4 regions of the Streptomyces sp. ATCC 21386 genome follow, and region 1 is predicted to be linked to each of the others. Evidence: riboswitches for the same ligand, from Rfam matches in the RefSeq annotation. Region 1 holds a riboswitch; each other region holds the start of a gene.

Evidence for each region. A riboswitch is a leader RNA that binds a small molecule or an ion and turns the genes downstream of it on or off. The one in region 1 is predicted to bind cyclic di-AMP.
Region 2: linked by a shared signal. The riboswitch ahead of GWK25_RS27925 (M23 family metallopeptidase) and the one ahead of GWK25_RS40690 (M23 family metallopeptidase) in region 1 are both predicted to bind cyclic di-AMP.
Region 3: linked by a shared signal. The riboswitch ahead of GWK25_RS09610 (M23 family metallopeptidase) and the one ahead of GWK25_RS40690 (M23 family metallopeptidase) in region 1 are both predicted to bind cyclic di-AMP.
Region 4: linked by a shared signal. The riboswitch ahead of GWK25_RS04655 (C40 family peptidase) and the one ahead of GWK25_RS40690 (M23 family metallopeptidase) in region 1 are both predicted to bind cyclic di-AMP.

Annotation. Positions count from the first base shown of each region.
Region 1 is NZ_JAAVVL010000001.1:9,480,837-9,484,611, reverse strand. It holds gene ribA (GTP cyclohydrolase II) at 1-609, shown strand, start outside; gene GWK25_RS40695 (PP2C family protein-serine/threonine phosphatase) at 770-1,873, shown strand; cyclic di-AMP (ydaO/yuaA leader) riboswitch at 2,184-2,344, shown strand; gene GWK25_RS40690 (M23 family metallopeptidase) at 2,355-3,416, shown strand; gene GWK25_RS40685 (cysteine hydrolase family protein) at 3,606-3,775, shown strand, end outside.
Region 2 is NZ_JAAVVL010000001.1:6,502,805-6,506,579, forward strand. It holds gene GWK25_RS27920 (SGNH/GDSL hydrolase family protein) at 1-645, opposite strand, end outside; gene GWK25_RS27925 (M23 family metallopeptidase) at 979-2,013, opposite strand; cyclic di-AMP (ydaO/yuaA leader) riboswitch at 2,018-2,176, opposite strand; gene GWK25_RS27930 (alpha-galactosidase) at 2,479-3,775, opposite strand, start outside.
Region 3 is NZ_JAAVVL010000001.1:2,213,645-2,217,419, forward strand. It holds gene GWK25_RS09600 (pitrilysin family protein) at 1-374, shown strand, start outside; gene GWK25_RS09605 (pitrilysin family protein) at 371-1,759, shown strand; cyclic di-AMP (ydaO/yuaA leader) riboswitch at 1,963-2,137, shown strand; gene GWK25_RS09610 (M23 family metallopeptidase) at 2,150-2,938, shown strand; gene GWK25_RS09615 (GntR family transcriptional regulator) at 3,144-3,775, shown strand, end outside.
Region 4 is NZ_JAAVVL010000001.1:1,057,034-1,060,808, reverse strand. It holds gene pcrA (DNA helicase PcrA) at 1-1,773, opposite strand, end outside; cyclic di-AMP (ydaO/yuaA leader) riboswitch at 2,015-2,187, shown strand; gene GWK25_RS04655 (C40 family peptidase) at 2,196-3,389, shown strand; gene GWK25_RS04650 (hypothetical protein) at 3,429-3,775, opposite strand, start outside.

The DNA of each region.
Region 1 (3,775 bases):
CGCTTCCACGACGGCTACGGCGTCGACGCCGAACTGGTCACCTTCCACGACCTCGTCGACGGCCGGGAGCACCTGGCGATCGTCCTTGGCGACCCCGCCCCCGGCACGGCCCCGCTGGTCCGGCTGCACTCCGAGTGCCTGACCGGCGACGTGTTCGGCTCGGCCCGCTGCGACTGCGGTCCGCAGCTGCGCGAGGCGGTGGAGCGGATCGCCGACCGCGGCGGCGTCCTCCTCTACCTCCGCCAGGAGGGCCGGGGCATCGGCCTGTACAACAAGCTCGACGCGTACGCCCTCCAGGACCAGGGCCTCGACACCTACGAGGCGAACGCGGCGCTCGGGCTGCCGGAGGACGCCCGCGACTACACGGCGGCGGCCCAGATGCTGGGTGCCCTCGGCATCGACGAGCTGGACCTGCTCTCCAACAACCCCGACAAGGCGCAGCAGTTGCGCGACCTCGGCGTGGCCGTGCGCGACCGTGTGCCCACGGGCGTCTTCACCACCGCCCACAACGTCCGCTACCTGCGCGCCAAGGTCCTCCAGACCCAGCACACGCTCCCCCTGCACGAGCTGACGGGCGCGACAGGACTGACCGGCCTCTCGGCGGGCTGAGCCCCGCCCGCCCGCCGCCCCCTTCCCGCCCGCCGCCCCCTTCCCGCCCTCCGCGCCCCTCCCCCCGTCTCCCCGCTAGCCCACTCGGCCCCGCCGACTCGCCGTGTCGGCCGCCCCCCGAAACCCTGTAGCCGTGGGGCAGCGAGAGGACGCGGAGGGCATGCGGGAGCCGGGTGGGCGGCGGTTCTCGTACGCCCGCACGCTCGCCCGTGCGCTTCCCGTGCTGCTGATCGCCGTCGGCCTCTTCTACGACCACTTCACGCCGCGCGAGTTCACCGCGGTCCCCTTCTTCACCGCCGCGCCCCTGGTGGCGGCCCCGCTCTTCTCGCTGTTCGGCACGGTGGTTATCGGCGCCGCGTCGGGGGTCGGGATCACCGGCGTACGCCTCTACTACGACGACGCGGGCCATGAAGACGCGATCACCGAGATCACCACGGTGGCCACCGTCGCCGTACTGGCCGTACTGATCAACCGCCTCGTCCGCCGCAGCGACGCCCGGCTCGCCACCGCCCGGGAGATCGCCGAGGCGGCGCAGCGGGCCGTGCTCCCGGTGCCGCAGGAGCGGATCGGCGGGCTGGAGATCGCCGCGCGGTACGAGGCCGCGCAGGCCGGGGCGTCGATCGGCGGCGATCTGTACGCGGTGCAGGACTCACCCCACGGCGTACGGCTCATCGTCGGCGACGTACGCGGCAAGGGACTGGGAGCGGTGTCGGCGGTGGCGGTGCTGATCGGGGCGTTCCGGGAGGCGGCCGAGCAGGAGGCGACGCTCGAAGCGGTGGCCCAACGGCTGGAACGGGCGCTGGCCCGGGAGGGGACGCGGCGGGAGGCCGCACGGAGGGACGTGGCGGTGGAGCGCGAGGGGTTCGTGACGGCCGTGCTCGCGGAGTTCCCGCACGGCGCGGTCCGCGCCCGGATCGTCAACCGGGGCCACCCCTCGCCCCTGCTGCTGCACGCCGACGGCACGCTGTGCATCCTGGACACCCCGCAGCCCGCGCTGCCGCTCGGCATGGACGACCTGGGCACCTGGCCGGACCGCGCGGAGGAGACCGGGTTCCCGCCCGGCGCCACGCTGCTCTTCTACACCGACGGTCTGTCCGAGGCGCGCGACGCGCACGGTGTCTTCTACGACCCGGCCGCGCGCCTTTCTGGCCGGGTGTTCACCGCCCCGGGCGCCCTGCTGACGACGCTCGCGGAGGAGGTGCGCCGGCACACGGGCGACCGCACCACGGACGACATGGCCCTCTTGGCGGTCCGCCGCCCGTGAGCTGTGGCGGTCCGCCGCCCGTGAGCTGTGGCCGCCCGAAGTCCGTGAGGTGTGATCGTCCGACGTTCGTGAGGTGGAGATGTCACCGAGCGTGTCCGGCCCGCCGTTCTCCGTATAAGAACTGACGTCACGTCAGGGCAACTGTTACTCGCAAGTCAAGGTCAACTCGCCCGTTTTCGGCCCCTCATGACCCGTAAAGTCCAGCGCGGAGAACGGAACGATCATGCAGAACAGCTTGGAATGGAGTGCTCGCGTCTATTAACGTTCGATAACGCAGCGCGGTCGTCCCAGCCGTCACAAGAGACGGCTCCGTGCTCACGCGCCGAATCCCGCAAGGGAACCGGGGAACCACCACCCTGGGGTGAATCGCACGGAAACCGCCGTGGCAGTAGGCACGACGGTTTACGCGCGTAGGAGACCTTCCTGCTCCGAACCCGTCAGCTAACCCGGTAGGCGAGAAGGAAGGAAGGAGTACGCCCACGTGGCGTCGAACCGGTCCGCGACCGAAGCCCCGTTCGTGCCGGCCCAACGTGAAGGCGAGAGCCAGACGTTCGGCTACGGCAGCTACAACAGCGACAACGAGGGCCCCTGGCAGGAGTGGAACCCCAGCGAGGATTCCCTTCGCCCCGTTCGCGGTCGGCACCGCGTGGCCAAGAAGACCGGCGTACTCGCCCGTAACGGACTCGCCCGTAGCTCCACGGTTCTCGGCGTCGGTGTCATAGCCGCCGTCAGCGGTGCCGGGATGGCGAGCGCGCAGTCCGGCAAGGCCCCCGTCTCCATATCGATGCCCGACATGCCGAACGTCGGCTCGGTCTTCGAGGACGAGGCCGACGAGCCGGAGCCCGAGGGCTCCACCTCCCCCCTCAGCAGCGCGGGTCTGATCGCCGCCGACACCGAGCAGGGCACCGCGGACGCCGGAGAGGCGCTGCGCGCCCGCATCATGGCGCAGGCCGAGTCCCAGCAGGACGCCTTCGACAAGGCTGCCGCCGAGGCCGCGCAGACCGCCGCCGCGGAGAAGGCCGCCGAGCAGGCCGCCAAGGAGAAGAAGGAAGCCGAGGCCAAGGAGGCCGCCGCCAAGAAGAAGGCGGAGGAGGAGGCCGCGGCGAAGAAGGAAGCCGAGCGTCTCGCCGCACTGGCCAAGCAGTTCGCCCTTCCCACCTCCTCGTACACGCTCACCTCCACCTTCGGTCAGGCCGGCCCGTACTGGTCCTCCGGCTACCACACCGGCCTCGACTTCGCGGCCCCCACCGGCACCCTCATCAAGGCCGTCCACAGCGGCACCATCACGCAGGCCGGCTACGAGGGCTCCTACGGCTACAAGACCGTTCTCACCCTCGATGACGGCACCGAGATCTGGTACGCCCACCAGTCCTCCATCGGCGTGAGCGTCGGCCAGAAGGTCGCCACCGGCGACGTCATCGGCCGCGTCGGCGCCACCGGCAACGTCACGGGCGCCCACCTCCACATGGAGGTTCACCCCGGCGGCTCCAGCAGCGGCATCGACCCGGCGGCCTGGCTCCGCAGCAAGGGCCTCAACCCGTAACCGCCGGCCTCACCCCGAAGCAACGACGCCGCGTACGCCCATGGGCCTACGCGGCGTTCGTCTTGTCCCCTGTGACGCCCCCGACCTCCCTGGATCTCCCTGGACCTCCCCGGACCTCCCTGGACCTCCCCGGGTCCCCTCGGCTCCCCTCGGCTCCCCGAGAACTCCCCCGCAGAAGGGTCGGCAGACATGGCGAAGAGCGCACTTCTCGTGATGGACGTCCAACGCGACGTCGTGGCCATCGCGGACGACGGGTCCGGCTATCTGCCGCGCCTGCGCAGGGCGATCGACGGAGCACGGGCCGCCGAGATCCCCGTGATCTACGTCGTGATGGGGTTACGGCCGGGCGCTCCGGAGAT
Region 2 (3,775 bases), 3.0 Mb from region 1:
CCGCCGCATCTCCAGCGTCCCGCGCGGCGGCAACGGCGGCCACGGCTGATCGGGATCCGCCGGAACCTCGACCCCCAGCACCTGCCCTGCCCGCAGAGCGACCCGCGTGTGGCCCTCCGGGGAGAGATGCAGCCGGTCCAGGTCCCAGGCCCGCCGGTCCTGCACCGTCTTCAGCGACCACAGGTCCAGCACGGGGCACCCGTACCGGTCGGCGATGGCCCGGACATGCAGGTTGTACGTGGCGATCTTGCCCCGCAGATGCTTCAGCACCGGCACGTCACGGGTGTCGAACCCGGTCGTCACCATGACCGTGCCGACGGCCGAGGTGAGCCTGACGACCGCCCGCTCGAACCGCTCCGCGACCTCGTCGGGATCGGTGCCCGGCCGGATGATGTCGTTGCCGCCCGCGCAGAAGGAGATCAGATCGGGGGCGAGTTCCAGCGCCCTCGGCACCTGGTCCTCCACGATCTGGTCGAGGAGCTTCCCCCGCACGGCCAGGTTGGTGTAGTCGAAGTCGCCCTCGGGCAACCGGTCCGCGAGAAGCACCGCGAAACGGTCGGCCCAGCCGACGAACCGCCCGTCGGGCCCGGGATCGCCGACGCCCTCGGTGAAGCTGTCCCCCAGCGCCACGTACGACCCGATCATTGCTCTGCTGCCCTTCGAATCGTCTGTCACATCGGGCCATGATTCACCTTCGGATGTGACCTACGCGACCGTAACAAGGGCTTGACGGACGGTGAGATAGACCACGTGTCAAGTGTCGGTCAACCCGGAATACCCGGGCCCCGTCAGTGGAGCCTCCACACCCCGAAGCCCTCGAACCGGAAGTCACTCCACTCCACCACCGCACAACACGGTGATCATGAAGCCGCCACGGCCCAAACCGCACGCGACGGTCGCACGCCCGCAGCCCCCGGGGAACGCCGAAGGCCGGACCCCGGTCAGGGGGTCCGGCCTTCGGCGGGCGCGGCGGCGGGATCAGATGCCGACGCCCTTCGAACGGAGGTACGCCAGCGGGTCGATGTCCGAGCCGTAGTTCGGGCTGGTGCGCATCTCGAAGTGGAGGTGCGGTCCGGTGACGTTGCCGGTCGCGCCCGAGAGGCCGATCTGCTGGCCGCCGCTCACGGCCTGGCCGGCGGAGACGGAGATCGAGGACAGGTGGGCGTACTGGGCGTAGTAGCCGTCGGCGAGCCTGATGACGACCTGGTTGCCGTACGCGCCGCCCCAGCCGGCCGAGACGACGGTGCCCGCGCCCACGGCCTTGAGGCTGGTCCCGGTCGGGGCCACGAAGTCGACACCCGTGTGGTAGCCGCTGGACCACATGCTGCCGGCGGTCTTGTACGCGGTACCGACGGTCGCGCTCAGGATGGGCCGGCTGAAGCCGGAGGCGTTGGACGTCGAGGACTGGCCGCTCCCCGTGGAGGTCGACGCCTGAGTGTCCTTCGACTCCTGCTTCGCCGCACCCGAGGACTTCGAGGACTCGGCGGGCTTGGAGGACTCGGCGGGCTTCGAGGACTCGGCGGGCTTCGAGGACTGCGACAGCTGCGGCTTGGAGGAGGAGCGCGACGTCTCGCTCGACGCGGCCCGCTCACCGATGGTGAGCTTCAGCCCCGGGTGGATGAGCGAGGGGTCGGAGCCGACCGCCTCGCGGTTGTCCGAGTACAGCCGCTTCCAGCCCCCCTCGACGTCCTGCTCGTCCGCGATCTTCGCAAGGTAGTCGCCGACCTTGACCGAGTAGGTCTTGGGAGCCGCCTTCTTGGTGGCGGTTCTCTCCGCCTGCGCGGCCTTCTCGGCCTGCTCGATCCGCGCGCCCGCCTCGGCCGCGGCTTTCTCGGCGGCGATCGTGGTCGCCTTCTCGGAGACACCGGAGACGGTGCCGCTCGGGGTCGCGGCGTGGGCGCCTGCGGCCCCGATCAACGGCAGCGCGAGCGCCGCGCCACCGGTCCCGGCGGCGGCGATCGAGCGGGTGAAGCGCTGGGACTTCGGACGGCGGTGCTTACCCTTCGCGGGCATGACGAATTCCTCTCCGGCGCCTGCGAGGTGAGCTGTCGGGTGCGGACTGGAGATGTCCGGCCGTGTTTGCGCACGGCTTTACCCCTAGCCGTTCCGGAGACCGGAACAGGCGGTGATTCCTGTGGGTCCCCCGCTCCTGCCGTGGATCGGGTCGGTACGCGGCTCCGGTCGGCGGCAGGATTGGGCGTCCGTCCGGATTGACGCCGAACGTAAGCGACTTGTGCCCACAGAAACAACCATGGGGACTTTCTGTGCGTCTTCCTCCCTGATCCTTACTTCAATCCGCCATCACGCTCCGTCAATGAACGGTCTAGCGCGTATTCCAACCTCCCTGGAAATCAGCGCGAATTACGTGGACATGACGGCAACGGAACGTCACGAATATGACGCTGCTCACGCGCTTACGGCCCAGTAGGCTTTATTCCGGGGCTTGTTGGAATTACAGCTCCATTTCGGACAGATCGCTCAAGTGCGACGCAGGCGGATAACCTTCGCATCGAAGTCGCCACGCAGCCCCGTCGGCAATCCATGGTGCGTCAGCACGGCACCTCGGTACGTTTCGCCCGTTTCGCGGCACTCGTACGTCGCCGCCGGGTCCAGCCCGCGCAGCCGGAGCGGGGCGAGCGGCTCTCCGTAGTGCTGGGCCTGGAGCAGCGCGAGGACGACCACCTCGTCATCCTGGACGTACTCCACGGCGCTCAGCCCTCCCGTCGGCGGCCGCAGTCGGTACAGGTCGCCCCGCTGCACGACCGGCCGGATCTCCTTGTACAGCTCCACCCACTCCCGGGCCTCGGCGAGCTCCGCCTCGCTCCACTCCGTGAGGTCGCCGCCCACGCCGAGCACACCCGCCATCGCGCTGACGAACCGGAACCGCAGCGAGCTGACCCGCCCGTTGAGCTGGTTGTTCGGGCTGTCGGTGACCCACGCGGCCATGCTCCGGGCGGGATGGATCTGGCTGAAGCCGTGCTGGATGGCGAGCCGGTCGAGCGGGTCGGTGTTGTCGGAGGTCCACACCTGGTCCGTCCGCGCCAGGACCCCGAGGTCGATCCGGCCGCCGCCACCCGAGCACGACTCGAACGCGACCCCCGGGTGCGCGGCCCGCAGCCGGTCCAGCAGGGCGTAGAAGGCGTGCACGTGCTCCACCCACAGCTTCTGCGGATAGGGCTCGCCGGGCCAGCCGGCGTCGGTGAAGCAGCGGTTGAAGTCCCACTTCACATAGTCGATCGGGGCGCTGGACAGGAGGGTGTCGAGCCGCTCCCAGAGGTATTCCTGGACGTCCTCGCGCGCGAGATTGAGTACGAGTTGATTACGCAGTTCCGTCCGCTTTCGCCCCGGTTGGAACTGTGCCCACTCGGGGTGCGCCCGGTACAGCTCACTGTCCGGGTTGACCATTTCCGGCTCGACCCAGATGCCGAACTGCATCCCGAGGGCGTGCACCTGCTCGGCGAGCGGCCCCAGCCCCTTCGGGAAACGGTCCGGATTGGGGGTCCAGTCGCCGAGGCCGGCCCGGTCGCTGGTCCGCGCCCCGAACCAGCCGTCGTCCACGACGAACAGCTCGACCCCGATCGCCGCGGCCCGCCGTGCGAGCGCCCCCTGCTGCTCCTCGGAGATGTCGAACTCCGTGGCCTCCCAGGAATTGAAGAGCACCGGCCGGTCCCGGTCCGCGTCCGGGATGACATACGCCCGCTGGTACGCGTGCCAGGCGCGGCTCGCCCCGCCGAAGCCGGAGTCGCTCCACAGGCCGGCGAAGACGGGCGTGGTG
Region 3 (3,775 bases), 7.3 Mb from region 1:
TCATCGAGGCCGCCGTCGACGAGGAGCTGGCCCGGTTCGCGGCCGAGGGCCCCACGGCCGAGGAGATGGAGCGCGCCCAGGCTCAGTTGGAGCGCGAGTGGCTGGACCGGCTCGGCACGGTCGCGGGCCGCGCCGACGAACTGTGCCGCTACGCGGTCCTGTTCGGCGACCCGAAGCTCGCCCTGACGGCCGTCGACCGGGTCCTGGAGGTGACGGCCGACGAGGTCCAGGAGATCGCCAAGGCCCGCCTGAGGCCCGACAACCGCGCGGTGCTCGTCTACGAGCCCGTCGCGGGCGAAGAGAGCGCCGAAGAGGAGACCGCCGCGGCCGAGGCCGCCGAAACCACCGACGAGACCGAGGAGTCGGCGAAGTGACCGAGCTCGCGACCATGGACTTCCACCCGCAGCCGCAGGCCGGCGAGGCCCGGCCCTGGGCGTTCCCGGCGCCCGAGCGCGGCACCCTGGACAACGGCATGACCGTGCTGCGCTGCCACCGGCCCGGCCAGCAGGTCGTCGCGGTGGAGGTGCTCCTCGACGCTCCCCTGGACGCCGAGCCCGCCGGCATCGAGGGCGTCGCCACCATCATGACCAGGGCCTTCTCCGAGGGCACCGACAAGCACACGGCAGAGGAGTTCGCCGCCGAGCTGGAGCGCTGCGGCGCCACCCTCGACTCGCACGCCGACCACCCCGGTGTGCGGCTGTCCCTCGAAGTGCCGGTGTCGCGGCTGGAGAAGGCCCTCGGCCTGCTCGCCGACGCCCTGCGGGCGCCGGCGTTCGAGGACGCGGAGATCGAGCGGCTGGTGGCCAACCGGCTCGACGAGATCCCGCACGAGACGGCCAACCCGGGCCGCCGGGCCGCCAAGGAGCTGTCCCGGCAGCTGTTCCCGGCCACCTCCCGGATGTCGCGGCCCCGCCAGGGCACCGAGGAGACCGTCGAGGGCATCGACTCCGCGGCCGTACGCGCCTTCTACGAGCGCCACGTGCGCCCCGCGACGGCCACCGCCGTGGTCGTCGGCGACCTCACTGGCGTCGACCTCGACGCCCTGCTCGCCGACACCCTGGGCGCCTGGACCGGTTCCCCGGGCGCGCCGCGGCCCGTGCCGTCGGTGACCGCCGACGACACGGGGCGCGTGATCATCGTGGACCGGCCCGGTTCCGTGCAGACCCAGTTGCTCATCGGCCGCGTCGGCGCCGACCGGCACGACCGCGTGTGGCCGGCGCAGGTGCTCGGCACCTACTGCCTCGGGGGCACCCTCACCTCCCGCCTGGACCGCGTCCTGCGCGAGGAGAAGGGTTACACCTACGGCGTGCGGGCGTTCGGCCAGGTGCTGCGGGCCGCGCCCGACGGTTCGGGCATCTCGATGCTCGCCATCAGCGGTTCCGTCGACACCCCCAACACCGGTCCGGCGCTCGATGACCTGTGGACGGTGCTGCGCACCCTCGCGGCCGAGGGCCTGACCGACGCCGAGCGCGACGTCGCCGTGCAGAACCTCGTCGGGGTGGCACCCCTCAAGTTCGAGACGGCCGCGGCCGTGGCGAGCACGCTGGCCGACCAGGTCGAGCAGTACCTGCCGGACGACTACCAGTCGACGCTGTACCGCCAACTCGCCGCCACCGGCACCGTGGAGGCCACCGCGGCGGCCGTGAGCGCCTTCCCGGTGGACCGTCTGGTGACCGTCCTCGTCGGGGACGCAGCGCAGATCGAGGAGCCCGTCAGGGCCCTCGGAATCGGCGAAGTCACCGTCGTCCCGGCCGAGTAGGGGGCGACCGGACGGACGCGTGTCAGTGGGGCCCTGGTGACGGAACAGTCACCAGGGCCCCTGTTTGTCCGTATTGATGGCGGAGGTTGTGTGTCTGCCCTGTGGCGTAGTTAACAAATCCTGTGATCCGTTTGTTATTTCGAAGACGTCCCACTTAGCGTCGGTCCGGCTGTTCGTCAGAAGTTCGCCGCAGCCGCGGCACCGGACAGTCATCGCCGAGTCCCCACATGGCGCGAGCCAGGGGAGCCGGGGACCCATCACAGTCCCTGGGGTGAATCGGGTGCCCTTCGCGGAGCGACGCGAAACGAGGGGTGGCCGTAGGAGACCTTCCTGCTCCGAACCCGTCAGCTAACCCGGTAGGCGAGAAGGAAGGAAAGGACCAGCCACTTCATGGCGTTCACCCGCGCCCCCGGGAAGCACCGCCGTCCGAGCCGTGTGCAGCGCGCGACCACGAGGAACGTGGGCGTGGCCGCTCTCACCACCACCGGCGTCTTCGGCACCCTGGCCGGCCCCGCGCTCGCCGCGGAGGAGCCCGCCGTCGAGCAGACCGGCCTGAACCAGATCATCACCCTCGGCGACACGGTCGCCGACCAGGTCGACGCCCAGGCCGCCGCCCAGGAGCAGGCGGCCGAGGTGGCCGCGGTGAAGAAGAAGGCACAGGAGGAGGCCAGGAAGGCCGCCGCCGAGAAGGCCGAGCAGGAACGTGCCGCCGCCAAGGAGCGCGAGGAGATCAAGGCCCGCGCCGCCCGCGCGGCCGAGCGTGAGCGCCTCAACGCCTATGTCGCCCCCATCAGCGGCTCCTACATCTCCACCGGCTACAAGACCGGCGGTGCCGTCTGGTCCTCCGGCAGCCACACCGGTGTCGACTTCCACGCCGCGTCCGGCACGGCCGTCCTCGCGGTCGGCGCCGGCACCGTCGTCGAGGCGGGCTGGGGCGGTGCCTACGGCAACAACATCGTCATCAAGATGAACGACGGCACCTACACCCAGTACGGCCACCTGTCGTCCATCGGCGTCTCCGTCGGCCAGACGGTCACCCCGGGGCAGCAGATAGGCCTCTCCGGGGCGACCGGCAACGTCACCGGGGCGCACCTGCACTTCGAGGCCCGGACGACGGCCGAGTACGGCTCGGACATCGACCCCGCCGCGTACCTGCGTTCGCACGGCGTGAACGTCTGACGCGTACCCGACGCTTCCCTGGAGGCCCCGGCTCACCGAGCCGGGGCTTTCCTCGTTCGCGCATACCCGCCGTGTGACGTAGCTCCTGTCCAAAAAATATCCTCGGATTCCGGTCCGCCATCGGAAATTCCCGCCCGCTGCAATAGAGTCGCTGGAACACACGTCAATCATCGACGTTTCACGGGGATTAAGGCGGAGGTCGGTCATGCGTATTCCGGCGCACTCGGTATGCACGGCGATCCGTGATGACATCGTCGCGGGTGTCTACGAGCGCGGCAGCCGGCTCACCGAGGAACTGCTCGCCCGCCGGTACGGCGTCAGCCGGGTGCCCGTGCGCGAGGCCCTGCGCACGCTGGAGGCCGAGGGGTTCGTGGTGACCCGTCGGCACGCGGGCGCGTGCGTCGCCGAGCCGACCGAGCAGGAGGCTGCCGACCTGCTGGAGATGCGCATGCTGCTGGAGCCCCTGGGGGCCGCCCGCGCCGCGCAGCGCCGTACGGAGGCGCACCTCAAGGTGTTGCGCGGCCTGGTCAGGCTGGGCCAGGAGCGGGCCAGGAGGGGCAACAGCGAGGATCTGCGCTCCCTGGGCGGCTGGTTCCACGAGACGCTCGCACAGGCGTCCGGCAGCCCTGCCCTGACCTCGACACTCGCCCAGCTGCGGCACAAGATCGCCTGGATGTACGCGGTGGAGGCGCCGTCCGACCCCGTGGAGTCGTGGGCGGAGCACGGCAGCATCGTGGACGCGGTCGCGCGCGGCGACAGCGACCGGGCCCGGACGATCACGTCCCTGCACACCGAGCGGGCCACCGCCGCGCACCGGCTCCGATTTCCGGCCGGGGG
Region 4 (3,775 bases), 8.4 Mb from region 1:
CTGGAGGTTCTCGATACGGGTCTCGTCCTGCTGGTCGGTGGAGGCCTGCAACTCGGCCAGGTAGCCCGTGCGTTCGAGGACGGCTTCCAGGACGGTCGCCGGTCCGGCGCCGGACTCCACGACGGTCCGCAGGTCCTCCATCAACGTGTTGAACCGCTTGACCGCGTTGGTCGACCGGGCCGCCATGCCGTACGCCTCGTCCACGCGCTTCAGGGCCTGCGGGAAGCTGATCTTCTCGCGCTGGGAGAGGGCGTCGATCATCGCCTCGGCACGGTCGCCGATGCCGCGTTTTGGCACGTTGAGGATGCGGCGCAAGGGGACGGAGTCCTCGGGGTTGGCGAGGACACGCAGATACGCGAGGACGTCCCGGACCTCCTTGCGCTCGTAGAAGCGGACGCCGCCGACGACCTTGTAGGGCAGGCCGACGCGGATGAACACCTCTTCGAAGACACGGGACTGGGCGTTCGTCCGGTAGAAGACGGCGACGTCGCCGGCCTTCGCGTGGCCCGCGTCCGTCAGTCGGTCTATCTCGTCGGCGACGAACTGGGCCTCGTCGTGCTCGGTGTCGGCGACGTAGCCGGTGATCTGCGCACCGGCGCCCGCGTTGGTCCACAGGTTCTTCGGGCGGCGGGACTCGTTGCGCTCGATGACCGCGTTGGCCGCGGAGAGGATCGTCTGTGTGGAGCGGTAGTTCTGCTCCAGCAGGATCGTCGTCGCGTCCGGGTAGTCCTCCTCGAACTGGAGGATGTTGCGGATGGTCGCGCCGCGGAAGGCGTAGATCGACTGGTCCGCGTCACCCACGACGCAGAGCTCCGCGGGCGGCACGTCCCACTCGGCCGGCGGCACGTCCACCGGGTGCTCGGAGGTGCCGACCAGCTCTCTGACCAGGGCGTACTGGGCGTGGTTGGTGTCCTGGTACTCATCGACGAGGACATGACGGAAGCGACGGCGGTAGTGCTCGGCGACGTCCGGGAAGGCGCGCAGCAGATTGACCGTCGTCATGATCAGGTCGTCGAAGTCGAGCGCGTTCGCCTCGCGGAGGCGGGACTGGTAGAGCGCGTAGGCCTGGGCGAGGGTCTTCTCGAAGCCGTCGGCGGCCTGGGCGGCGAAGTCCTCCTCGTCGATCAGCTCGTTCTTCAGGTTCGAGATCTTGGCGCTGAAGGACTTCGGCGGGAAGCGCTTCGGGTCGAGGTCCAGATCACGGCAGACGAGTGCCATCAGCCGCTTGCTGTCGGCGGCGTCGTAGATCGAGAAGGAGGACGTGAAGCCGAGCTTCTTCGACTCGCGCCGCAGGATCCTGACGCACGCGCTGTGGAAGGTCATGACCCACATCGCGTTCGCGCGCGGGCCGACGAGCTGCTCGACGCGCTCCTTCATCTCACCGGCGGCCTTGTTGGTGAAGGTGATCGCGAGGATCTGGCCCGGGTGGACATGCCGCTCACCGAGCAGATGGGCGATGCGGTGGGTGAGCACCCGGGTCTTGCCGGAACCCGCGCCGGCGACGATGAGCAGAGGGGACCCGGCGTGCACCACGGCCGCGCGCTGGTTCTCGTTGAGCCCGTCCAGGAGAGCCGCCGCGTCGAGCGCCGGGCGGGGGGCACCGCCCCGGTAGTACTCGTCCCGGTCCGGTGGCACGTCGAACTTCCCGCCGAACAGATCGTCCGGAAGCGGCTCCGGTACGTGATCGTCCTCGGGCGGCGGCGGGGGCTCCTCCGCATGGCCGCGAGGGGCCTGGAGGTCCGCCAGGAAGCTGTCGTCAAAGAGGCTGCTCATCGCTCTCCGAGTCTAGGCGCCCCCACTGACAGCGAGGGGCCGCCCCGGGAAGTCCGCACCCACCACTCACCGCGCTCACCTCACGACGGTGAGCGATCGAGCGTACCGCCTGTCGCGCGCCCGAGGCTAAGGTCACGAAAACGTATCGGGCATATCGAACATCAACCTTCACACGGGACCCACGAGTTGGCTAGCTTCTTCTCTTGGGCCGTACGACACAACCGGCGAACGTCGCCGGGCCGCACGGCCTCCGCCGAGTCCGGTACGCCTCCCGCGGCGCCGGAGCCGGGGACCCACCGACCTCTGGGGTGAATCGACCCGACCGCCGCTCGCGGCAAGGGTCGTAGGGCAAACCTTCCGAAGCTTGCGCCCGAACCCGACAGCTAACTCGGTAGGCGGACTACGGAAGGAGACGCCGCACCATGGCGCCGCACCGCAAGCCGCGTCCGACCGGCCGGACGCGCGCGGGCATACGCACCCCCGCTCTCGCCACGGCCGCCCTCACCTCCGTGGCCCTGCTCTCCCAGACGGCCACGGCCGCGCCCTCCGACGACGACAGGCCGAGCCTGGAGGAAGTCGAGAAGAAGGTCGACGACCTCTACCGCCAGGCCGGGTCGGCGACCGAGAACTACAACGCGGCCAAGGAGAGGACGACCAAGCAGAAGAAGAAGGTCGACACCCTCCTCGACGACGTCGCCAAGCGCACGGAGAAGCTGAACGAGGCGCGGGAGGAACTGGGATCGTTCGCCGCGGCCCAGTACCGCAACGGCGCGTCCGCCCCGGACCAGGCCTCGCTGCTCCTCGCGGACAACCCGCAGGACTACTTCGACCAGAACCAGCTGATGGACCGGCTGACGGACCGCCAGAAGCAGGCCGTCGACGCGTACGTCACCGAGCAGGCCGACGCGGCGGAGCAGCGCCGGACGGCGAGCGACAGCCTCGAGAAGCTCACCGAGTCGCAGAACGCCCTCAAGACCAGCAAGGCCAAGGTCCAGGCGAAACTCGCCGAGGCCCGCGAACTGCTCTCCACCCTGACCGCCGAGGAGAAGGCCCGGCTCGCCGCGATCGAACAGCGCGAGCGGGAGGAGGCCGACCGCAAGGCGGAGGAACTCGCGCGCCGGCAGGCGGCACAGCAGGCGAGCCAGGAGGCCCCGAGCACCCAGGGGGCCCAGGAGGCCCAGGGCGGGACCGCCGCCGGCACGGAGACGTCCCCCGTCACCAGCGGGACCACCGCCCCCGTCGAGGACTCCACCTACGCCGCGAAGGCGACCAAGGTCCTGGCCTTCGCCCGCGCGCAGATCGGCAAGCCGTACGTGTGGGGCGCCACCGGCCCCGGCTCCTACGACTGCTCCGGCCTCACCCAGGCCGCCTGGAAGGCCGCCGGCGTCGACCTCCCGCGCACCACCTACGACCAGGTCGAGGCGGGCACCACCGTCCCCCTCGCCGACGCCAGGCCGGGCGACCTCGTCTTCTTCTACGACAACATCGGCCACGTCGGCATCTACATCGGCAACGGCATGATGATCCACGCTCCCAAGCCGGGTACGTACGTCCGCGAGGAGTCGGTCTTCTACGACGGCGAGTCCTCGATCCACAGCGTGGTGCGGCCCGCGTGACCGGGGCTCGCCCCCGGATGCCTCACCGCGTGGCTCGCCTCAGGTCCAGAGCACCGCGATGAAGACGTTGGCGGTGGTCAGCGCGCCCACCAGGGCGAAGAGCGGCTTCTCCACCCGCTCCTCGTCGCGCTTCACGTAGACCAGGCCGAGGATCACGATCAGCAGCGCGAGCTTGACGCCGATCTTGATGTTGTCGACGGGCTGGTCGTCGGCCTGGTTGAGGCCGACGAGGAGGGCGCCGGTGACGAGCATCGTGAGGGCGCCGTGCAGCATGGCGGGGACGAAGCGGGCGGCGCCCTGGCTCATCGCCTTCGTCTGGGTGAGGAAGCCACCCAGGAGGGAGGCGATGCCGATGATATGGAGGGCGACGAGGATGTGGATGAGTA